One region of the Gordonia sp. PS3 genome, then DNA from elsewhere that is predicted to be linked to it. Evidence: riboswitches for the same ligand, from Rfam matches in the RefSeq annotation. Region 1 holds a riboswitch; each other region holds the start of a gene.
What was found. A riboswitch is a leader RNA that binds a small molecule or an ion and turns the genes downstream of it on or off. The one in region 1 is predicted to bind cobalamin.
Positions count from the first base shown of each region.

Region 2: another riboswitch for cobalamin. It lies ahead of ACE11G_RS12240 (CbtB-domain containing protein); the one in region 1 lies ahead of ACE11G_RS17315 (ABC transporter substrate-binding protein).
Region 3: another riboswitch for cobalamin. It lies ahead of metE (5-methyltetrahydropteroyltriglutamate--homocysteine S-methyltransferase); the one in region 1 lies ahead of ACE11G_RS17315 (ABC transporter substrate-binding protein).

Region 1 covers NZ_CP169524.1:3,742,149-3,750,073, reverse strand. The annotation lists gene galT (galactose-1-phosphate uridylyltransferase) at 1-875, opposite strand, end outside; gene ACE11G_RS17335 (MFS transporter) at 976-2,523, opposite strand; gene ACE11G_RS17330 (TetR/AcrR family transcriptional regulator) at 2,523-3,071, opposite strand; gene ACE11G_RS17325 (TetR/AcrR family transcriptional regulator) at 3,153-3,710, opposite strand; gene ACE11G_RS17320 (acyl-CoA thioesterase II) at 3,760-4,560, shown strand; cobalamin riboswitch at 4,599-4,785, shown strand; gene ACE11G_RS17315 (ABC transporter substrate-binding protein) at 4,813-5,778, shown strand; gene ACE11G_RS17310 (iron ABC transporter permease) at 5,786-6,826, shown strand; gene ACE11G_RS17305 (ABC transporter ATP-binding protein) at 6,823-7,635, shown strand; gene ACE11G_RS17300 (ferredoxin) at 7,635-7,925, shown strand, end outside.
Region 2 covers NZ_CP169524.1:2,650,646-2,658,570, reverse strand. The annotation lists gene ACE11G_RS12245 (ATP-dependent helicase) at 1-3,169, opposite strand, end outside; cobalamin riboswitch at 3,223-3,370, shown strand; gene ACE11G_RS12240 (CbtB-domain containing protein) at 3,412-3,633, shown strand; gene ACE11G_RS12235 (CbtA family protein) at 3,654-4,460, shown strand; gene ACE11G_RS12230 (histidine phosphatase family protein) at 4,466-4,957, shown strand; gene ACE11G_RS12225 (hypothetical protein) at 4,982-5,788, shown strand; gene ACE11G_RS12220 (acyl-CoA dehydrogenase family protein) at 5,883-7,109, shown strand; gene ACE11G_RS12215 (hypothetical protein) at 7,376-7,925, shown strand, end outside.
Region 3 covers NZ_CP169524.1:2,619,565-2,627,489, reverse strand. The annotation lists gene ACE11G_RS12145 (pyruvate carboxylase) at 1-380, shown strand, start outside; gene ACE11G_RS12140 (CoA pyrophosphatase) at 418-1,023, shown strand; gene ACE11G_RS12135 (FMN-binding glutamate synthase family protein) at 1,041-2,693, opposite strand; gene metE (5-methyltetrahydropteroyltriglutamate--homocysteine S-methyltransferase) at 2,839-5,190, opposite strand; cobalamin riboswitch at 5,299-5,533, opposite strand; gene ACE11G_RS12125 (hypothetical protein) at 5,765-6,214, shown strand; gene ACE11G_RS12120 (hypothetical protein) at 6,259-6,615, opposite strand; gene ACE11G_RS12115 (acetyl/propionyl/methylcrotonyl-CoA carboxylase subunit alpha) at 6,747-7,925, opposite strand, start outside.

The DNA of each region.
Region 1 (7,925 bases):
AGCTGGGTCCGCGCGAGGTCGTCGGCCTCCCGGTCGGTGAGTTCGCCGAGACCGCGGACGTGCCGGTTCGGGTAGACGTGCACCTCCACCGGCCAGCGCGCCGCGAACGGTACGAACGCAGTGGTGTGCGCGGTCGACAGGAGAATTCGCTCGCCGTCTTCGAGTTCGCGGGCGAGGATCGCTTCGAAGAGGTCTGCGGAGTGCTCGCGCCGGTACCGACCGGCCGACCGCAGCATCGATTCGGTGCGGCGGGTACGGAACGGGTAGGCGTAGATCTGGCCGTGCGGGTGACCGAGGGTCACGCCGATCTCCTCGCCGCGATTCTCGAAACAATGGACCTCGCGCACGCCGTCCAACGCCATGAGCTCGGCGGTCCGGTGCGCCAGAGCGTCGAGGACCAGGCGGGCGCGGCGTTCGGGGAGTGCGCCGAACGAACCGTCGTGGTCGCTGGTGAAGCAGACCACCTCGCAGCGGCCGGTGCCCGGAATCTCGGTCCGCAGCGGATCGTCGCTCGCCGGCGGCGACGCTCCGGCACCGGCAGGCTCCGGTGGTGCGGCGAGCGACGGGAAGCGATTCTCGAACACCGCCACCCCGTAGTCCGACGCTGGGATCTCGCTTCGGAGACCCTCCGGGTCGGGGCACAGCGGGCACTGCCGCCGCGGCGGCAGATGGGTACGGTCCTGGCGCGCGGGCGCCACGATCACCCAGTCGTCCGTGACGGGGTCTCGGCGGACGGTCGTCGCACCGCGATCCGTCGGCAGGTCGCGGCGGTCGGGGCGCAGGACGGAGGCCTCGCCGTCGTCGAACAGCAGTATCTCGCGTCCGTCACTGAGCCGTCCGCGGACCGGTTCGGGGAGAGACCTCGCCGTCGACACGCGGCGAATCTACCATCGGGCTCCGGTCGCGACGACCTTCCGCGACCGGAGGCCGGCACGCGTTTTCAGATCGTCACGGGGAGACGACCCCGGGTCCGGCTCATCCCTCGACCACCTCGGCGTCGATACGCGTACCCGCAGGGACCAGGGCGTACACCGCCGCGGCGACCGCCAGCATGATGAGACCGCCGGTGAGGCTGGTGATCTGCAGCGAATCGGTGAACGCGGTACCGGCTTGCTGTGCCAGGTTCGGCATGTGCAGCTGATCGGCGACGCCCGCCGCGGACCCGATCGACTCGCGGGCCGCGTCGTGCAATCGGGGATCGAGGTCGTCCAGCGCGCCGGACTCGTCGAGCCGGCTGCGATAGAGCACCGCGGCGACGCTGCCGAGGAGCGCGACACCGATGACGCTGCCGAGTTCGTAGGAGGTCTCCTCCATCGCGGCGGCGTTGCCCGCGCGGTTCTCGGGGCTGCCCGACATGATCAGCGCCGAGCCGATCGCCAGCGATCCGATGCCGACACCCACCAGGATCAACGACACGACGGCCGACGCGTAGTGCAGCTCTCCGGGGATCAGGTACACGGCGATCATGCCGATGCCGGCCACCGCGATGCCGCCGGCAATGACGATTCGCGGACCGATGCGTTCGGCCAGACGCGGTGCGGCGAGCGACGCGGCGGCCGAGGCGACAGCGAGCGGGACCAGCTGCAGGCCGGCACGGATCGGTGAACTGCCCTCTACCGACTGCAGCCACTGGGCGAGCAGCAGCAGGGCCGCGGCCATCGCGAACATCGAGCCGAGGGCGCCGGCGATACCGCCGGTGAAGACGCGGCTGCGGAACAGTCCGACGTCGAGCATCGGCCGGTCCTGGCGCAGACTGCGGCGGACGAAGACGGTCAGCAGCAGCACTCCTGCGGCGAACGCGGCCCAGCCCTCGGGGACCAGCAGACTCGATTCGGCACCGAAGTGCTTCACCGACCACATCAGGAGCACCATGCCGGAGAACGAGAGGGCGATGCCCAGCCAGTCCCAGACTCCCGGGTCGGCCGACCGCGACTCGGGGAGCAGGAAGACCCCGGCGACCACGGCCAGCGCCATCAGCGGAGCGTTGACCAGGAAAGCCGACTGCCAGGAGAAGTGCTCCACCAGGAAACCGCCGACCAGCGGGCCGATCGCCGCACCGAGACCGGCGACCGACGACCACACCGCGAGTGCGCGCGCCCGCCGGCGCGCGTCGGTGAACAGGACGCGGATCGTCGACAGTGTGGTCGGCATGATGAACGCGCCGCCGGTGCCGAGGAGGGCGCGGATGGCGATCACCGCGGTCGCCGACTCGGCGACCAGGACGAGCAGCGATGCGGCGCCGAAGACGGCGTACCCGGCCAACAGCATCCGCTTGCGTCCCCAGCGGTCGGCCAGCGATGCGGCCGGGACGAGCAGCCCGGCGAGCACCAGCGAGTAGACGTCGACGATCCACAGCAGCTGGGAGGCGGTGGGCTCCAAGTCGGCCGACATCGCGGGAAGAGCGATGTTCAGGATCGTCATATCCATCACGATCACGAGCAGGCTCGCACTCAACACAGCGGTCGCGAGCCAGGCGCGGACGGTGGAGTAGCCGGTGCTCCCCGTGGTGGGTGAGGCAGTCATCACGGTTGTCTTTTCTGCGCCATGAACGGCGCGACGAGAGTGTGCAGGAAGTCTTTGGAGACGACGGTGTTGTGCAATGCCGCGTGCATCACGACACCGTCGGAGACGATCGCGAGGGCGAGCGCGTTGTCGGGTCCGACGTAATCGCTCAAGATCTCGACGAGATTGGTCTGCCAGCGGAGCGACAGCGCGCGCAACTCGGGATCGAACAGGCCCGCCGATATCAGCGAGACGTCGGCCGCGACGGCGCGGCTGTCGGCGAGGTAGTCGTGAATCTGATCCACCAGCGCTTCCGCTGACCCGCCGGCCGCGACCAGGCTGCTCCGCACGGCGGCCAGGTCTTCGTCGACCTCCGCGGCGAGCCGCTCCAGGGCCTGGGTGCGCAGGTCGTCGATGGAGGTGAAGTACTGGGTCGTCGATCCCAACGGCACACCCGCACGCTCGGCGACGCGGCGGTGCGTCAGCGCGGCCGGTCCGAGTTCGATCACCAGATCCGCCGCCGCGGCGAGAATCGCCGCCCGCCGTGCCTCCGGGTCGTGCTTGGCCATGACTCCCTCGCAATTCTGTACGAATGTACATGTACTTTTGTACAGGGTTGGCGGAGGTCTGTCGACCGAATATCGGAGGGCTCAGCCCCACGTCTCGCGGATGTGTGACGACAAGGCGTCGAGCGGTGCGGTGGAACGGGTGGCGCGAGAGGTGATGATGGCGCCTTCGAGGGCTGCCACCAGCATGTCGCCAGCCCGTCGGGCGGCGTCCGCGGCCAGTCCGTCGGCCTCGAAGGATGCGGCGATCTGGCCCGCCAGCGTTTGGAAAGCCGTGGCGGCGCGCTCGGCCGCACCCGGGTACTCCGCGGCGGAGGTGGAGGCGGCAACCAGGGGGCAGCCGAGGCGGTAGTCGTGGCGCACCAGGGTCTGCTTCCACTCGTCCACGATGACGATCAGACCCTCCACAGCGGTCCGGCCGTACAGTGCGGCCGCGAGGCGCGACGAGGCGTGCCTGCCCGCCTCGTCGGTGGCCTGCTCCAGCAGTTGCGCCTTGCCGCGGGGGAAGTGCTGGTACATCGAGCGCCGCGCCACGCCGCTGTGCTCCATGAGCTCCGACATTCCGAATCCGTCGGCTCCCTTGCTCCGGAGCAGCTGAGTCGCCGACAGGAGCAGTCGGTCGCGGACGGGGAGTGTTGCCATGCACTCAGGGTACGCGTGAGTAGAACGATCGTTCTGTTACCGTCGACGCATGACTCACGTTTTCGATGAGGCCATCGCCCTCACGCCCACGGCGTCGGACCATGTGGTCCGCGCGCAGACGCATCCCGCGTACAACAACATGGTCGGCCCGTTCGGCGGCATCACGGCCGCGACCGTCGTCAACGGCATCCAGCAGCGGCCCGACGTCCTCGGCGATCCGCTCGCGCTGACCATCAATTACGCGGCACCGATCGCCGAAGGACAGTGGGATCTCGACCTGCGGCCCGTCCGGACCAACCGCACCAATCAGCACTGGGTGGTGACGATCAGCCAATCCGGACAGGTGGCGGCCACCGGCACCGCGGTCTTCGGCGTCGCCCGTGACACCTGGTCCGACACCGAGCCGACGCCTCCGGCCGCACCGCCCGCCGAGGAGGTCGAGGTCAGCGAGTACGTGGACTTCATCGCCTGGGCCAAGAACTACGACAAGCGGTTCGTCGCGGGCGGCATGGACGGGAGGAACGACGCCGACTCGACGTCGACGCTGTGGCTGCGCGACCGGCCCGAGCGGCCGCTCGACTTCCCGGCGCTCACCGCGATGACCGACGTGTTCTACCCTCGTGTCTTTCTCCGGCACGGAACCTACATGCCGGCGGGCACCATCACCCTGACCACGTATTTCCACGCCACCGCGCAGGAACTCGAGGCGCATGGAACCGGACACGTCCTCGCGACGGCGCGCGCCGCCCGGTTCGGGCACGGTCATTTCGACCAGTACGGACAGCTCTGGTCGGGCGAGGTGCTCCTCGCGACCACGCACCAGCTCGTGTACTTCAAAGACCCCGCCTGATTCGAGGTCGCCCGAGTGTCCCGGCCGTGCCCGGATACACTCGGGCGATACGTCACGGTGCTCGGGAAGTCCGGTGAGAAGCCGGCGCGGTACTCGCCACTGTGAACAGGTCCGGAAGTCGCCGGGAGTGCAGGACTCCAGCCACTGGGTGCTCGTCATCTGGGAAGGTGTGACCGCCGGCAGTCCTGTGTAGCCAGGAGACCGGCCGCGGCGTACCCCGAAGTTCCACGAGTATCTGGAAAGGGGGTCGCATTGCGCACCCTGAAGAACGCGGTGATCCTGGCCGTCGCCGGCACCGTCCTCACCGTCTCTGCCTGTTCCGGCGACGATCCCGCATCCGGCGCCGACGGCTCGGCGATCAGCCTGCAGAACTGCGGCCGCACCGTCACCCTGAAGAAGCCGGCCGACGCGGCCATCACCGTCAACCAGGGGGCCACCGAGTCGGCCCTGGCCGTCGGCGCCGGCGGGCAGCTGGTCGGCACCGCCTACCTCGACAGCGCCATCGCCCCGCAATGGGCCGCAGCCTACGGCGAGATCCCGGTGCTGTCGGAGAAGTACCCCACCCGCGAAGCGGTCCTCGAGAAGCACCCCGACCTGATCGCCGCGTCGTACAGCAGCGCCTTCGACGACAAGGCGCTGGGAAGCCGGCAGTCGTTCGACGACCTCGGTGTGGCGACCTACGTGTCGCCCTTCGGCTGCGAGGACAAGTTGAAGCGTCCGGCCTCGTCCTGGGACGCGGTGGCCGGTGAGACCAGCGACTACGGCGTGCTCTTCGGACGGACGGCCGATGCCGACCGGGTGAACGCCGACATGCGCGCGAAGCTCGCCGACCTCACCGCGAAGTCGGCCGGACGGGGCAAGACGGTTCTGTGGTGGGATTCCTCGACTGACAAGCCCTTCGTCGGTGCCGGCGACGGCGGGCCGCAATTGGTCATCGACGCCGTCGGCGCGAAGAACGTCTTCGGAGATCTCTCCGGCAACTGGGCCGAGACCGGCTGGGAGGCGGTGCTCAAAGCCGATCCGGACGTGATCGTCCTGGTGGACGCCGACTGGGATCCGGCCGCCGCCAAGCGGAAGTATCTGGAGTCCGACCCGGCGCTCAAGGACCTGAAGGCCGTCGCGAAGGGATCGTTCGTGGTGATCCCGTTCGCTGAGAGCACCCCCGGTCCGCGGCTGATCGACGGCGCCGCCAAGCTGTCGGACGCGCTCGCGAAGTAGTCGGCGCGTGCGCGAACGGCTCCGCGGTACACCGGCCCTGGCGGGTTGGCTGGCCGGACTGACGATCCTGCTGCTGATCAGCATGGCGCTCGGAATCGTGGTCGGATCGGCCGATCTGCCGCTGGGCACAGTGGTGCGAGCGCTCGGCAGCAGCGTGGGCATCGGCACGTCCGATGTGCTCGACGAGAACATCGTCGTTCAGCTGCGGCTGCCGCGGGTGGTCGGAGCGGCACTCATCGGTGCGGGCCTGGCGGTCTGCGGCACCGTCCTGCAGTCGTTGACGGGCAACCAGCTGGCCGACCCGTACATCCTCGGGATGTCTGGCGGTGCGTCTCTCGGCGCCGTGGTGGTGTTGAGCACGGGAGTCGGCATGGGCAGCATGGCCGGTGGCTCAGTGGTCTCCGTCGCAGCGTTTCTGGGGGCGATGGGTGCGCTGCTGCTGGTGTTCGCGATCGCGGTCACGCGCGGGGGCGCGCTGCTTCCGGGCAGACTGATCCTGGCCGGCGTCGCCGTCGGGCAACTCGCCGCGGCGCTGAGTTCGGCGTTGATCTACTTCGGCCCGCACGGCACCGCCGACCGCGTCATGTTCTGGTCGATGGGGTCGGTGGCCGGCATCCGCTGGAACACCCTCGCGCTGACCGCGATCGTCACCGTGTGCACGATCGTCGCCGTGCTGGCCCACGCCCGAACGCTGGACGCCTTCGCCTTCGGTGAACGCGCCGCCGCGAGCCTGGGCACTCACGTGGCCCGCACTCGCTGGGTGCTCTACGCGCTGGTGTCGCTGTGCACCGCCGTCCTGGTGGCGCTGTCGGGGATCATCGGGTTCGTGGGGCTCGTGGTGCCGCACATGGTTCGCTTTCTCGTGGGCCCGCTGCACTATCGGGTCCTGCCGGTGGCGGTGGTGCTCGGGGCATTGGTGGTGGTCTGGGCCGACATCATCGCCCGCGGCGTGATGCCGTCGCGGGAACTGCCGCTCGGGCTCGTCACCTCGGTGATCGGCGTGCCCGCCTTCATCTACCTGCTCCGGCGACAGCGAGGCACCGAATGACCGGTACCGAGACCGGGATGCCCGGCATCGAGATGCGGGCGGTGAGCTTCGCCCGCGGCGAGCGGAGAATCCTCGACGACGTCACGGCCCGGGCGCCCGCCGGCCGATTCACCGGCGTGATCGGCCCGAACGGGTCCGGAAAGTCGACCCTGCTGTCGATGGTGATGCGTTGGCAGCGGCCCGACGCCGGACAGGTGCTGCTGGGCGGCACCGACGTCCGGGAGTTGGGCCGCCGCGAGTTCGCGCGCACCGTCGCCGAGCTGGAACAGCACTCGGCGACCGTCCTGGAACTGTCGGTGGAACAGATTGTGGAGCTCGGCACCATCCCGCACGCCGGCGGATGGGCCAGGCCGCTCGGAGACGCCGCGCACGAGGCGCATCAGGCCATCGGAACGCTCGGCATCGAGCATCTGCGGCACCGCACCTGGCAGACCCTGTCCGGCGGCGAACGGCAGAAGGTCCAGATGGCGCGGGCGCTGGCGCAGCGCCCGAAGGTCCTCGTCCTCGACGAGCCGACCAACCATCTCGATGTGGCGGCCGGGCTTCACCTGCTGCAGCTGGCCCGGGATCTCGGCCTCACCGTCCTCGCTGCCCTGCACGATCTGCAACTCGCCGCGATGTACTGCGACCACCTCGTCGTGCTCGACGAGGGCCGCGTCCGTGCGCAGGGCAGCGCCTCCGAGGTGCTGACGCCCGAGTTGCTGGCGGACGTCTACGGCCTCGACGCGCAGGTGCTTCGCCATCCGGTCACCGGCGGGCCACTGATCGTCATGTGCGGCGTGGTTTCGGCCACAGGAGGGGAGAAGTGATGATCGACGCCGACTGGGTGATCGTGACGGCGCCGACGGATCGCGGCGCGGATGTGCACGGCGAACTCGCCCGTGCGCTGGGAGAGCTCGCCGAACGCCATCCGGGCACGGTCTTCCGCTCCGCCGTCCTGGGCGGTGAGTCCGACACCGTCACCGAGGTGCTCGACGAGGCGGCCCGCGAGGGCGCCGACTCGGTGGTGGTGCTGAGCGGTCAGACGCTCGCCGACCGAAAGATGGACGCTTGGTTCCGCCGCGTGATCGGGCACTGGCTGCGGAACCGCCCGGCGGGC
Region 2 (7,925 bases), 1.1 Mb from region 1:
GGGTCCGGGTCACCACCGCGGGCGCCATGCCGAGAGCTTCCGCGACATCGGCGGTGGTGAACGGTCCGTGGGTGCGGGCGTAACGGTGCACCAGGTCGGCCAGGGGATCGGCGACAGGCTGGAGGTAGGCGGCGGGGACGCCCAGCGGGAGCGGTATGCCGAGGCCGTCGCGGAGGCGCGCTGCGTCGTCGACCGAGGCCAGAGCGGTCGCGCCGCGGAAGGGCACCTCGATCAGGCGGCCGTCGGCGACGAGTCGCTCGAGCACCTCGTCGAGCGGAACGGCGAGTGGGTCGTCGCCCCGGTAGCGTTCGGCGATCTGTCCGGGTGTGCACGGTCCCAGCCATCGCAGCAGGTCCACCACATCTTGATCGTCGCGCGCCCGCCGTTCCGGAGCCGTCCGCTGGAGCCGTGCGACGACCTCCGTGATCACTGCGGGATCGAGCAACTCACGCAGGTCGACGCGGCCGAGGAGCTGGGCGAGCAACGCGGTGTCGAGGGACAGCGCGGTCGCCCGGCGTTCGGCGAGCGGGGCGTCGTCGTCATAGATGAACGAGCCGACGTAGCCGAGCAGCATCGAGGCCGCGAAGGGCGACGGCGTGGACGTCTCGACCTCGGTGATCCGGATCTTGCGCTGCATGATGCGGGTGAGGACGTCCACCAGCGAGGGCAGGTCGTAGACGTCGGAGAGGCATTCGCGGACCGTCTCGAGAATGATCGGGAAATCGCTGAAGCGCGACGCCACCGCCAGCAGCTGGGCGCTGCGCTGCCGCTGCTGCCACAGCGGGGCACGCTTTCCGGGATCACGGCGCGGAAGCAGCAGCGCCCGCCCGGCGCACTCGCGGAACCGCGACGCGAACAGTGACGAATCGGCCAGCGCGCGTGTGACGTCCGCTTCGATGTGCTCGGGGTCGAGGAGGAAGACGTCGGCCCCCGGCGGATCGTCATCGGTGTCGGGGAGGCGCACGATGATGCCGTCGTCGGTGGCAGTGGTGGCCCCGTCGATGCCGAGACGTGCCGAGAGCTGCGCGGCCACGGCACCGGCCCACGGTGCGTGGACCCGCAGGCCGTAGGGGGAGTGCAGCACCAGCCGCCAGTCGCCGAGCTCGTCGCGGAAGCGTTCCAGTACGAGGGTGCGGTCGGTCGGGAGCACGCCGGTGGCATCGCGCTGCTGGGCGATCAGCGCGGACAGGTTGCGCTCTGCATTGGCACTGAGCCCGAGTTCGGCGGCGAGTGCGGCGAGCTTCTCCTCATGGCCCGCGATCCCGATGAACTCACCGATCGCCGCACCGAGCTCGGCCGGACGACCGACGGCGTCGCCGATCCAGAACGGCAGCCTCCCCGGCATGCCGAACGCGGGCGAGACCAGCACCCGATCGTGTGTGATCTCCTCGATTCGCCAGCTCGACGCGCCGAGGGCGAACACGTCGCCGACCCGTGACTCGTAGACCATCTCCTCGTCGAGCTCTCCGACCCGGCGGGGTTGGCCGCTTTCTGCGCGGTCGGTCCCGCCCACGAGGAAGACGCCGAACAGCCCGCGGTCGGGGATGGTCCCGCCGGAGGTGACCGCCAGACGCAGGGTGCCGCGCCGGGCGGTGAGCCGCCCGGCTGCGCGGTCGTAGTCCACCCTCGGGCGCAGTTCGGCGAATTCGTCGGACGGATACCGGCCGGATATCAGATCGAGGACGGCGTCGTACACGTCGCGGGTGAGGGTCCGATACGGCATCGCGCGCCGGACGGTCGCGTACCAGTCGTCGACGTCGAGATCGTCGACGGCGGTCGCCGCGATGGTCTGCTGGGCGAGGATGTCGAGCGGGTTGGCCGGTACCGAGAGCGCCTCGATGCGGCCGGCGAGCATTCGCTGCGCCACCACCGTGCAGTGGATCAGGTCGGTGCGGTGCTTCGGAAACAGCACGCCGCGACTCACCTCGCCGACCCGGTGTCCGGCGCGGCCGATGCGCTGCAGCCCGGCCGCGACGGACGGCGGGGCCTCCACCTGGATCACGAGGTCGACGGCACCCATGTCGATGCCGAGTTCCAGTGAGCTCGTTGCGACCACGCACCGGAGCCTGCCGGATTTCAGATCGTCCTCGATCTGTGCACGCTGCTCTTTGCTCACCGAGCCGTGGTGGGCGCGGGCGAGGACGGCGGGCGCGCCCGCCGTGTCTCCACTGGCCGAGACGTAGGCGGGCATCCCGCCGGGCACTGTCGGGTTCGGTCGGTCCGGGTCGAACTCGATGCCCGCGCGTTCGGCGGCGATCTCGTTCAGCCGGGCGGTCAGACGTTCGGCGAGACGACGAGAGTTCGCGAAGACGATCGTCGAGCGATTCTCCTCGATGCGGTCGACGATCGCCGACTCCACGTGGGGCCAGAGGGAACCGGCGGTCGGGGAGAAGGCGTCGTCGAGATCGTCCGTCCCGGTGTCCGGCGGCGGGATGGCGGTCATGTCCTCCACCGGCACGTCCACGGAGAGGTCGAAGGTCTTCGCCGCAGGCGGCTTCACGACGGTGCAGTCGCCCTCGCCCGCCAGGAACTCGCCGACGAGTTCCTCGGGCCGCACGGTCGCTGACAGCCCGATGCGCTGCGCGGGCCGCTCGAGCAGCGCATCGAGCCGTTCGAGCGAGAGCGCCAGGTGCGTGCCCCGCTTGGTCGCTGCGACGGCGTGCACCTCGTCGACGATCACCGTCGTCACCGTGGCGAGGGTCTCGCGCACCGAGGAGGTCAGCATCAGGTAGAGCGATTCGGGCGTGGTGATCAGGATGTCGGGCGGATGGGTCTGCAGCCGTCGGCGGTCGGCCGCCGAGGTGTCCCCGGACCGGACTCCGACCGTGATCGACGGTGCGTCGAGTCCCATGATCTGCGCCGCGTGCGCGATGCCCACCAGTGGTGCCGACAGGTTCCGCTCCACGTCGACGGCGAGTGCCTTGAGCGGTGAGATGTAGAGGATCCGGACACCCGGAGCGGTGCCCGCACTGCCGCCGGTCGCGGCGTCGATCCGCTCGCGGTACAGCGAGTCGATGGCCCACAGGAAGGCTGCGAGGGTCTTGCCCGACCCGGTCGGAGCCACGACGAGGGTGTTCTCGCCGCGGGCGATCGCCGTCCACGCACCGGATTGGGCTCGGGTCGGCGCGCCGAACGCGTCGCTGAACCACCGCTGCGTGGCCGGATGCATGCTCCGAAGGATCTGACTGCCCGATGCCACACTCCCATTCAAGCGCACACCTGTGACACTCAGCGGATTGCGGCCGGCGGTACACTCAGCGGGCCGATGCGGTTAACCCGGTGCGAATCCGGGGCGGTCGCGCCACTGTGAGCGGTCCGCCGACGACGCCGTCGGACTGCGAGCCAGACAGTCGCATCGGTGTGAACAATGCCGACCCCGGGCGCGTGATCCGGGAGAACAGGACGTCGACGATGACCGCATCCACCGCAACGCAGGGCGTACGTTCCCTCGCCGTGCCGAACCTCTCCGCCGCGAGCGCGGCCCTCTGGCTCACCGCCACCGTGGCACTCGCGGCGCTCGCCTACTACTTCCTGGGATACGACCAGGGCGCGGTGTCGGTGTTCGGCAGCGACACCCATGTCCACGAGTTCGTGCACGACGCACGGCACTTCCTCGGCTTCCCCTGCCACTGAGCCGGGGAGACAACAGAACAATGGAGCGCAGATTCACCGGCGCAGGCGTGCTCGCAGGCCTGATCGCCGGACTGGTGTCGTTCGTCTATGCGCGGATCTTCATCGAACCGCAGGTGCGGCTGGCCATCGACTACGAGGAGGAGCGGTCGCACGCCGAGTCGATGCTGTCCGGCGAGCATGCACACGAGCACGAGATCTACAGCCGAACCGTCCAGGAGAACATCGGTGCGGGAGTCGGCACGGTCGTCTTCGCCGTCGCGATGGGCGCCCTGTTCGCCGTCGCGTTCACAGTTCTGTGGGCCTACGTGGGACGTCGGTGGCCGGCCGCGGACCCTCGGGCGGTCGCAGCGGGGCTGGGTGCCGTGGCCTTCGTGGCCGTGATCGGCGTCCCCTACTTCGTCTACCCGCCCAACCCGCCCGCGGTCGGCGAGGAGGACACCATCGGAGCGCGGTCGGGCGCCTACCTGACGCTGACGCTGGTGTCGGTGGCGCTGATGGTCGTCGCGGTGATCCTCGGCTGCCGGCTCGCGGACCGGATCGGCGGACTGTGGTCGGGTGTCACCTCCGCGGTGGTGTACCTGGTCGGTGTGACCATCACGGCCGCGCTTCTTCCCGAGTTCAAGGAGATCCCCGGTCCGGTGATGGACGGCGACCGGATCGTCGGCGCCGGATTCCCCGGACAGGTGGTGGCCGACTTCCGGGTGTACGCGATCGCGAACCAGGTACTTCTGTGGACGGTCCTGACCGTGGCGTTCGTCGCGCTGCTCGGCGTGATGATGCGCCGGTCCAAGACTTCCGACCGCACGCTCGCGGAGGTCGGCGCCTGACGTCGGTGCATCTGGTGGTCGCCGCGCGGACCGCACCCAACAGAGCGGTCCGGTTCGGCGGCGAGCACGACGATCTCGACTCGCGTGGCCGCCGGGATGCGGCGGCGCTCGCATCGCGGCTGCCCCGGGCCGGACGGGTGATCGCCGGACCCGAGAGATCGGTGACGCAGACCGCACGCCTGGCGTGCGGTCTGTTCGGCGTCGACCCGCGACTGGCGTCGCTCGACGTCGGCCGCTGGCGGTCGACCGCGCCGGAGTCGGTCGACCCGGCGCAGTTGGGCGCCTGGTTCGGCGATCCCCTGTGGTCGGGCCACGGCGGTGAGTCGGTCGGCGCGTTCGTGGGTCGGATTCGCGGCGTTCTCGCCGCGCTCGCCGCGGGTGGGCCGGCGACGCTCGTGGTCGCGGGCCCGGTCGCACAGGCCGTGCTCTGCGAGGACGCCGCGAGCTTCTTTGCGGCCGACGTGTGCCCGGGCGGGCTGTACACGGTCACGCTCTGACGTCGCGGAGCAGGTGCGACGTCGATGTCAGAGGGCCGTGCGACCATCGGCCGCATGGACGAGAGTTGGAGCGGCGACGGCGCGGACGCGCACCTGGTGATTCCGGCGGACTGCATCGCCTGGTGCCGGAACCAGCCCTACGCCGAGACGGTTCTCGAGGATGTCGTCGAAGTGGATCTCGACTGGTGGAACGAGCGCCTGGCTCAGTGCGAGATCCCGGCGCAGGTCAGCGGGCGCGATGCGGACGGAACGCAGGTGTGGAAGGGCACCGCGTACCTGCGTCGGGGCGATCTCGAGCCGGGTGTGCACGGAATGGGCCTCGGTGACGAACCGGAACTCGATCGCCTGTACATGTGTGCCGCCTGGCTGGCCGAGCACCCGCTGCGCGGCGGTGTCCGCCGATTCGTCGACGTCCGGTCCGGGCGGGATGCGGGCACGCCGTTCGCCGCGGTCGAGCGTGCGCTCGTCGCCTGCCGGCGCGCTCCGGCACTGATCGACGCCGCGGCGTATCGGGACTGGTCGGGATGGCCGGTCGCTCCTGGTGTGGGCCACGTCCTGATGTCCCTGTACTGCTGGGCGATCCACTCCGGGGCACCCGACCGTCCGCAACTGCTGGATGCTGCCAGCGCCGGCAGTCTCACGTGGAACGGCTGGCTTGTCGCGTCGTCGGTGTCGCACTACTCCGTCCGCAGATACGTGCGGTACAACTCCCTGCTTTACCGCTGGGCCGCGCAGGCGGGCGTGGCGCCGGAACTGGTCGAGATGTGGCTCAATCGGCAGTGGCACAGTCGCCTGGCCGAGGCCGCCGTACGGGACGGATCGGCGCTGTGACGAGCCGGTCGACTGAGGGCGTCGACCTACCGGGTCGGTGACACGATGCGCTACCGTCAGACCTAAGTGAAACGTGTTCCAGTTTGGAGGCTTGATGTTCGAGTGGTCTGAGGAAGATGTGATGGTCCGCGACGCTGTGCGCGGCTTCATCGACAAGGAGGTCCGGCCCAATCTGGAGGGTCTGGAGTCGGGGTCGCTCCCGCCGTACGACATCCTCCGCAAGATGCTGGCGACCTTCGGGATGGACTCGATGAACGCCGAGAGCCTGGAGAAGGAGCTCGCAGCCGAGGAGGCGGGCGAGCCGCGATCCTCGGGCGGCGGATCGAACAGTCTCGCCAACTCGATGTTCCTGATCCTCAACATGGAGATGGCGGGGGTCAGCCTGGGCCTCATCGCGTCGATGGGCGTCTCACTGGGCCTGACGGTCTCGACGATCCGCAGCCGCGGCACCCTGGCGCAGAAGCGTCGCTGGCTTCCGGAGCTGGTGACGATGGAGAAGGTGGGGGCGTGGGCCATCACCGAGCCCGACAGCGGCTCGGACGCGCTCGGCGGGATGAAGACGACGGTGCGCCGCGACGGCGACGACTACATCCTCAACGGCAACAAGACCTTCATCACCAACGGCCCGTACGCCGACACCATGGTGGTCTTCGCCAAGCTCGACGAGGGCGACGGCACGCCGATGCGCGATCGCAAGGTGCTCACCTTCGTCCTCGACAAGGGCATGGAGGGACTCACCCAGGGCAAGCCGTTCAAGAAGATGGGCATGATGAGTTCGCCGACCGGTGAGCTGTTCTTCGACAACGTCCGGGTGGGCCGGGATCGTTTGCTCGGAGAGACCGAGGAGACCGGATCGGACAAGCGGGGCGGCGACAGCGCGAAGGCCGGATTCACCGCCGAGCGGATCGGCATCGCCGCGCTGTCCCTGGGCATCATCAACGAATGCCAGCGGCTCTCCATCGACTACGCCAAGACGCGCACCCTGTGGGGACAGGAGATCGGAAAGTTCCAGCTAATTCAGCTCAAGCTCGCGGAGATGGAGATCGCGCGGCTCAACGTGCAGAACATGCTCTTCGTCGCGATGGAGGCGGCCAAGGCCGGCAAGCCGCCGACACTGGCCCAGGCGTCCGCGATGAAGCTGTACTCCTCCCGGGCGGCGACCGAGGTCGCGATGGAGGCGGTGCAGCTCTTCGGCGGCAACGGCTACATGGCCGAGTACCGCGTGGAGCAGCTGGCGCGCGATGCGAAGTCGCTGATGATCTACGCCGGGTCGAACGAGATCCAGGTGACCCACGTGGCGAAGGGACTGCTGGCGCAGTAGGGCGCGCGACCGAACCACATCGACTCCGACCGATGCCCGCAGGGGAACCTGCGGGCATCGTCGTGTCCGGCGGGCGGTGCGCCGCCCTCCACTTCGTGCCGGCCGTCCTACGAACGGCCGATATGTCGCAGTTTTTGTGCTGGCAGCACGCAATTCGGGACGTATCGACAGCTCGATGAAGCGTTCGCCCTCGTCGGATCCATACATTTATCGGACGCTGTCGCGGCGCCCTCCCACCTGATCCCGCGCCGCGAATCGAGGAGGCTGTGTTGAAAACCAAGATCGTGCTGCGACGACTCGCAGCGGCAGGGGCGATCGCTGCGCTGGGCGCGGTCGGCGTGATGTCCGGATCGGGTGCGGCGGACGCCGACACCGTCGGTCCGGCGAAGGGCAGCAGCAGTGCCGTGAACTTCTCCCGCGAGATCAGCGGACTCAAACTGGTCGACGGCAAGGTGCCCAACGGAGAGGTCATCACCGTCACCAACCGGCTCGACCGCAAACTCGCATGGCTCATCTACTGGGTCAAGGACACGCACCCGACGTGCATGGAGGCCGTGCCCAACACCTCGGTGTGGAAGGTGAGCGGCAAGACCTACACGAACAATCCGAACGTCTCCGGCGCCATGAAGCCCGACGAGTTCTCCTCCGGTCCGGGATGGGCGAAGATCGACGCGCCCGCGGCCAACTCCTGGGAGAGCATCGCCTGGTCGCAGGACTACCTGCTCAAGTGCGACGTCGGGGTGCTGAACACCGGCGGACTGCAGTACTCGACCACCTGGGTGGGCGACAACGGCGACCATCCGAACGTCGGCCCGA
Region 3 (7,925 bases), 1.1 Mb from region 1:
TGGGTCCCGGCACCGAGATGCTCGTCGGTCTCGAAGCGGTCGGCGAACCCGACGACCTCGGCCGCCGCACCGTGTTGTTCACGGTGAACGGGACACTGCGGCCGGTGCCGGCCCAGGACCGGTCGGTGGAGCCGTCGGCAGCTGTCGCCGAACGCGCCGACCGCAGTGATCCGCGCCAGATCGGTGCGCCTTTCGCCGGCGTCGTCACCGTCACCGTGGCCGAGGGCGACAGCGTGACCGCGGGATCGACCGTGGCGACGATCGAGGCGATGAAGATGGAGGCCTCCATCACCGCGCCCGTCGGCGGGGTGGTCGAGCGGGTCGCCGTCGACGCGGTCGCCGAGGTGGCGCCCGGCGACCTGCTCGTGGTGATCGGTTAGCCGCCCTCGGGACGCCGCACCGGGTAGAGATGAAGGCATGGAGATCACGCGGCAACTGGCACGGGAGCGGATCGGGAGCTGGGCCCGCCGGACCATCGACGACCCGGCGGGCAGGCTCCGGCACTCGGCGGTCGCCATCACCGTCGTCCGTCACGGCGGGGAGTACGGGATCTGGATCGCCCGGCGGCCGTCGTCCCTGCGCAACCACTCCAATCAGTTCGCGCTCCCGGGCGGACGCCTCGATCCCGGCGAGACGCCGACCCGGGCCGCGTTGCGCGAACTGCACGAGGAGATCGGGATCGAGCTCGGTGAGGAGACGGTGCTCGGCCTTCTCGACGACTACGAGACGCGGTCGGGCTATCTGATGACACCGGTGGTGTGCTGGGTGGACGACGACCCGCCCGTCCATCCGAGTCCGGCCGAGGTGGACAAGCTCTTCTTCGTGTCCTTCGACGAATTGCGCCGGCCGGCGGTGTTCAGTCGGATACCGGAGTCGCCGCGCACCCTGGTCGCGCTGAACATCGCGGGCGCCCGGATCCACGCGCCGACGGCCGCGGTCGTGTATCAGTTCGCCGAGGTGGTGCTGGCGGGCCGGGACACCCGCGTTCACGATCTCGAACAGCCGGTGTTCGCCTGGCGCTGAGAGCGCCGCGAGCGGGCCTACACCGCGAGCGGATGCCGGGTGCTGCCGTGGCTCGGCGGCCGGTGTGACGGATCGGGTTCGTGCGCACTCGTGAGGACGAAGGACTCCGCACTCGCGTACTCCCAGTCCTCGCGCCACGACTCCGGCGGGCGGGTCAGCAGTTCGCCCGGCGCGAGCCACTCGTAGATCTCCGCGTACGACTTCGATCTGTTCGGCCCCACCGTCCGCATCAGCATCGACGGGTGGAGATCGTCGAAGCTCGTCAGCCCCATCGACGCGACGAACTGCTTGGCGTTGTCGACGACGTGGCGCTGCAGGTTGTAGACCCGTTCGGTCTTATCGGACACGTCGAGTGCGCGGGCTCGCTTCGGATCCTGGGTGGCGACGCCGACCGGGCACTTGTTGGTGTGGCACTGCTGCGCCTGAATGCATCCGACGGCCATCATCATCGCCCTCGCCGCGAGGGTGAAATCGGCGCCCTGGATCACGCGCTTGACGATGTCGATGCCGTTGGTGATCTTGCCCGACGCGCCGATCCGGATATGGTCGCGCAGACCGGTGCCGACCAGCGCGTTGTGCACCGTCATCAGGCCTTCGGTCAGCGGGGTCCCGACGTTGTCCTCGAATTCCACCGGCGCGGCCCCGGTGCCGCCCTCGGCCCCGTCGACGATGATGAAATCGGGTGCGATCCCGGTCTGGCGGATGGCCTTGCAGATGCCGAGGAGCTCACTGCGCGAACCGACGCACAGTTTGAAGCCGACCGGCTTGCCGCCCGACAGGTCGCGCAGACGGCCGATGAACTCGCACAGCCCGACGGGGGTGTGGAAAGCGTTGTGCGAGGGCGGTGAGACGACGGACCGCCCGGCGGGGACACCCCGCATCTGCGCGATCTCGGCCGTCACCTTGGGGCCGGGCATCACTCCGCCGAGACCGGGTTTGGCCCCCTGGGACAGCTTGATCGAAATGCACTTGACCTGCGGGTTCGATGCCTTGGCGCGGAACTGCTCGGGGTCGAAGTGCCCGTCGGGGGTGCGGCAGCCGAAATAACCCGTGCCGATCTCCCAGATCAGATCGCCCCCGGGCCGCAGATGGTAGGAGCTGAGCCCGCCCTCACCGGTGTCGTGTGCGAAGCCGCCTTTGGCGGCACCGCCGTTGAGTGCCAGGATCGCATTCGCCGACAGCGCGCCGAAGCTCATCGCGGACACGTTGTACATCGCCATGTCGTACGGCTGAGTGCACGCCGGCCCGCCGATCCGCACGGTGGGGGTCTCGTCGGTGGCGGAGTGCGCGACGATCGAGTGCCGCACGTACTCGTATCCGATCACCGTCGGATCGCGCTGGGTGCCGAACGGGTCGACGTCCTTGACGTCCTTGGCGCGTTCGTAGATCGTGGTGCGCGTCTCCCGGTCGAACGGGGTCCCGTCGGTGTCGCGTTCGATGAAGTACTGCTGGATCTCCGGCCGGATGCTCTCCATGAGGAAGCGGAAATGCCCGAGCACCGGATAGTTCCGCAGAATGCTGTGGCGGGCCTGCACCAGGTCGTACGTGCCGACCAGTGCGATGAAGGCGAGGACGCCGGTGACGAATAGCCACCACGGGGAGACCAGGACGAGCGTCGAGGACACCGCGGCGAGAACCCACGTCGCGGCAACAGCCAACCATCTGAGCATCGTCTCCACCTCTTGTCGCGGGCACCGCCGGTCGGGGAATCGGGCGGCTCCCACTGTAGTTCGGACGCGGCGGTACCGGAGGCAGGACGGGCCGCACCGGATCCATCGGTCACCGGTGAGCGGTGTCCGATGGATCCGGTCGCGATCAGGTGGCGGGCACCGTGGCCCGATCGGCGGCGATCTCCTCGCGGACCCGGCGGGCGGCGTCGACCATGTTCCGCAGCGCGGCGGTGACCTCGTCGGTGCGGCGGGTCTTGAGCCCGCAGTCGGGATTGACCCACAGCCGGTCGGCGCGCACCGCGTCGAGCGCTTCACGCAGCGACGCGGCCATCTCATCGGCGGCCGGCACGCGCGGCGAATGGATGTCGTAGACGCCCGGACCCACCTGGGCGGCGAAGCCGGCCGCGTCGAGGTCGTCGAGGACCTCCATATGGGAGCGCGCCGCCTCGATGGAGGTGACGTCCGCGTCGAGCGCGGCGATCGCACCGATCACCTCGCCGAACTCCGAGTAGCACAGATGTGTGTGGATCGCGGTGGCGTCGCCGACCCCGCCGGTGGCGATACGGAAGGCGGTCACCGCCCAGTCGAGGTACGCCGCGCGGTCGGCGGTCCGCAGCGGCAGCAGTTCGCGCAGTGCCGGTTCGTCGACCTGGATGATCGGTACCCCCGCGCGCTCGAGATCGGTGGTCTCGTCCCGGATCGCGAGAGCCACCTGACGCGCGGTCTCGGCGAGCGGCTGGTCGTCGCGGACGAACGACCACGCGAGGATCGTCACCGGGCCGGTGAGCATGCCCTTGACCGGCTTCTCGGTCAGGGACTGCGCGTAGGTGATCCAGCCGACCGTCATCGGCGACGACCGCCGGACGTCGCCGAAGAGGATCGGCGGCCGGACGCAGCGTGACCCGTACGATTGGACCCAGCCGGCGGCCGTCGCGAAGAAGCCGTCGAGTTGTTCGGCGAAGTACTGGACCATGTCGTTCCGCTCGGGTTCCCCGTGGACGAGGACGTCCAGACCCACCTGCTCCTGCAGGGCGATCACCGCGGCGATCTCCTGCTCCATCCGGGACCGGTAGGCCGCCGAGTCGATGGTTCCGTTGCGCAGCGCGAGGCGCGCCTTGCGGATCTCGACCGTCTGCGGGTACGAGCCGATGGTCGTGGTCGGCAGGACGGGCAGGCCGAGCGCGGCGTCCTGCGCCTCACGGCGGTCGGGCGCGGGCGAGCGGGTCCAGTCGGCCGGAGTGAGCCCGGCGAGGCGTTCGCGGACCGCGGCGACGTGTACGCGCGGGTCCGCTGCCCGGGACGCCAGTGCCGCGCGCGCCGCCTCGAACCGGCACGCCTGGTCGTCCCGGCCGTGCGCCAGGGCCCGAGCGAGCGCGGCCACCTCGCCGAACTTCTCTTCGGCGAAGGCCAGCCATCCGTGCAGCACCGGGTCGAGTTCGAACTCGCCGCGCACGGTGTACGGGACGTGCAGTGTGGAACACGAGGTCGAGACCGCGAGGGCACCGGCGTGCGCGCGCAGCGACTCGAGTGCGGCCAGCGCCGCGTCGAGGTCGGTGCGCCAGACGTTGCGGCCGTCCACCACGCCGGCGACTACCAGTTTTCCGGTCAGATCGGCCGTGCGGACGGTGTCCGGAGAGCCGGTCACCAGGTCCACTCCGACGCCCTCCACCTCGGTCCGCGCCAGTGCCGCGAGACGGTCGCCCGTATCGCCGAAGTACGTCTGCACCAGGATTCGCGGGCGCGTCCGGACAGCCGACAGCACACCGTAGACGCGTTCGGCGAGGTCGGTGAGACCGTCGGCCTGATCGGTCACCAGCGTGGGTTCGTCGATCTGGACCCAGTCGACACCGGTCTGGGCCAGGCGGCCGAGGAGATCGGTGTAGAGCGGCAGGAGATCGTCGATGCGGGTCAGCGGTGCCGGGCCGCCGTCGACCGCCTTGGCGAGCGCGAGGAAGGTGATCGGTCCGATCACCACGGGACGGGCGGGCACGCCCTGAGCCTGCGCCTGAGCGATCTCATCGAGGACTGCGCCCGGGTCGAGGGTGAACTCGGTGTCCGGACCGATCTCCGGAACCAGGTAGTGGTAGTTGGTGTCGAACCACTTGGTCATCTCCAGCGGTGCGATGTCGGGGCCCGGGCCGCCGGCGGTGCCGCGGGCGGCGGCGAAGTAGCGGTCCAGCGGATCGTCGATCGCCGCCACTCGCGGTGGCAGCGCGCCGAGCATCACAGCCGTGTCGAGCACCTGGTCGTAGTACGAGAACGTGTTGACGGGCACCGAGTCGAAACCGGCGTCGATCAGCCTGCTCCAGTTGTCGCGGCGGATGCCCGTTGCGACCCGGGTGAGCGCGGCGGCGTCGATCCGGCCCGCCCAATAGGCTTCGACCGCGCGCTTGAGCTCCCGGTTGGCGCCGATCCGGGCGACGCCGGGGACGGTGGCCGTGAAGCCCGCAGAGTGGGTGGTGCTGGTGTCGGTGGTGATAGTCGTGTCATCAGACATGACGTGTTCTTCTCCTGCATGAGTAGTTCGAGCCGTCGCCATACCGGGCGCTGCGAACCGCAGTTCGTCAGTCGCCCGTTTCCTCGAGGCGGACAGCCATCGGGCGCGGATGCGCTCGATACATCCGGCAGGTCTTCGGGCTCGTCGGCGCGCGGGCCAGGAATGGAGCCCGCTTCTACTGGCCGTCGCTTCCCAGGCGCCGCCGCCGGTGAGCCGTGGCTCGGGCGGGGCGGTCCCAGTGCGTGTGACGGCGGTCGTTCCGACATACCGCTGCGGGTCAGCTCCGGAGTCTCACCGGATTCCCTCTTCGCGGGCGGTCGCTGCCGTCGGCAGCGAACTCGCGTCGACGCCCGGCGGGAAGCAGGGGCTCCATAGTGATCCCGGCCGGGCGAACCAGTTGCAGTTATCGATGGTAAGGGACCGGGTACCATTGGGCAGCATGGGATCCGGCGGTGATTTTAACTCCGGCGGACCGGCTCATCCGGTCGCTGGGATCATCCTCGTAGCCCGTGGAGACGAGCGGAATCCCGCAGGTGACGGCGATGTTCCGACAGAACAGCGACTGATGGCCTGCGTGTCAAGTCTGGGCGCCGGCGGCTGCAAGGACATCTATGTGGCGCTCGGCGCCCGCGTGGTTCCGGCGCCCGACACCTCGTCGACGACGCTCTATCTCCCCGAGTGGTACGACAGTCTCGACGCCTGCTCGAGTGCGGCGCTGAAGTTCGTCGATCAGCATCCGAGTCTGGCGGGGGCGGTGATCCAGACCCTCGACAGCCCGGATGCCGGTTCGATCGCCGTCGCACGCGTCATCGAGGCCGCCGCCGACTGCCCGACGAGTCTGTGCCGCGCGGCGTTCGGCGGCCGTCCCGCCCAACCCTTCTACCTGGGAGCCGAACGCGTTCGCGAGGCCATCGCGGAGCTGGGGGCGGGACTGCCTGCCGTGCGGTATCTCGTCGCGCACCGCGACGACATGGTGCTGGTCGACTGCACCGATCTCGGGAACCCCGCCGACTCGCCCCTCTGAGCGCCTGCCTGAATGCGCGGCGACCTGGATGCGCGGCGTCCGGGTCAGCGGCCTGGCAGTCCGGAGCGCAGAGCCGCCGCTTCGACGTCGAGCAGTGCGCTCGCGCAACGGGTGGCGGGATCGACCGCGGCCGCGAGCGCGGCGTCGTAGCCGTCGCGGGCGAGGCCGGCCACCGACCCCGCGGCGTCGACGCCGATCAGCGCCGCGAGTTCGCCGGTGGTGGGGACGCACACCGCCCACGTGAGACGCGACTCGTCGGCCCACGCGGCGTCGGCGGCTCGGATGTACTCGACCGGATCGCCGACGCCGAGGAGCTCGAGCGCGGGCACATCGGACAACCGCTCGTCGTGCCGCAGGGCGCGCAGATACCACGCACCGGCGTTGATCTCGACAGCTTCCATGACGGGTCCTTCTCGTTCGCTCACGAATCGGCCGGATCCGGGCGCGTGCACGGCTCCGAAAACGGGCTGTGCCGTTCCTCCTGACTCGACATCGGTCAGGCGGAACGGCACAGCCGGAGGTGTATCCGGTTCTACTTGATCTCGAGCAGCACCGTGCCCTGGGTGACCGCGGCACCGGCCTCGGCGGACAGGCTGGTGATGGTGCCGGCCTTGTGCGCAGTGACCGGGTTCTCCATCTTCATGGCCTCCAGGACCACGACCAGGTCGCCCTCGGCGACCTCGTCGCCCTCACCGACGGCCACCTTGACGACGGTGCCCTGCATCGGCGCGGTCACGGCGTCGCCGGAGGCAGCGGCGCCGCCGCCCTTCTTGCGCGTGCGCGACTTCGGCTTGCGGCGGATGGCGCCGTTGGTGCCGCCACCGCCGCCCAGGTTGAGATCGCCGGGCAGCGAGACCTCGACGCGGCGGCCGTCGACCTCGACGATGACCTTCTGGCGCTGGGTGTCGTCCTCGTCGTCGAGCGGCTCACCGCCGGTGAAGGGCTTGATCGGGTTGTCCCAATCGGTCTCGATCCACTTGGTGTAGACCTCGAAGCCCTCGACGCCGTTCTCGTCGGTGCTGCCGATGAAGGCGGGGTTCGACACGATGTGGCGGTGGAACGGGATCACGGTGGCGAGGCCGTCGACCTCGAACTCGGCCAGTGCGCGGCGGGCGCGCTCGAGTGCCTGGGTCCGGTTCTCGCCGGTGACGATCAGCTTGGCCAGCATCGAGTCGAACTGACCGCCGATGACGTCGCCCTGGCGGACGCCGGAGTCGACGCGGACGCCGGGGCCGGAGGGCTCGCGGTAGACGGTGATCGGGCCGGGCGCGGGCAGGAAGCCCCGCCCGGCGTCCTCACCGTTGATCCGGAACTCGAAGGAGTGACCACGCGGGGTCGGATCCTCGGTGATCTCCAGGGCCTTGCCCTCGGCGATGCGGAACTGCTGGCGCACCAGATCGATGCCCGAGGTCTCCTCGGTGACCGGGTGCTCCACCTGGAGTCGGGTGTTGACCTCGAGGAACGAGACGGTGTCACCCTGGACCAGGTACTCCACGGTGCCCGCGCCGTAGTAGCCGGCCTCGCGGCAGATGGCCTTCGCGGAGGAGTGGATGCGCGCCCGCTGCTCGTCGGTCAGGAAGGGAGCGGGTGCCTCCTCCACCAGCTTCTGGAACCGGCGCTGCAGCGAGCAGTCACGGGTTCCAGCGACGACGACGTTGCCGTGCTGGTCGGCGATGACCTGGGCCTCGACGTGTCGCGCCTTGTCGAGGTA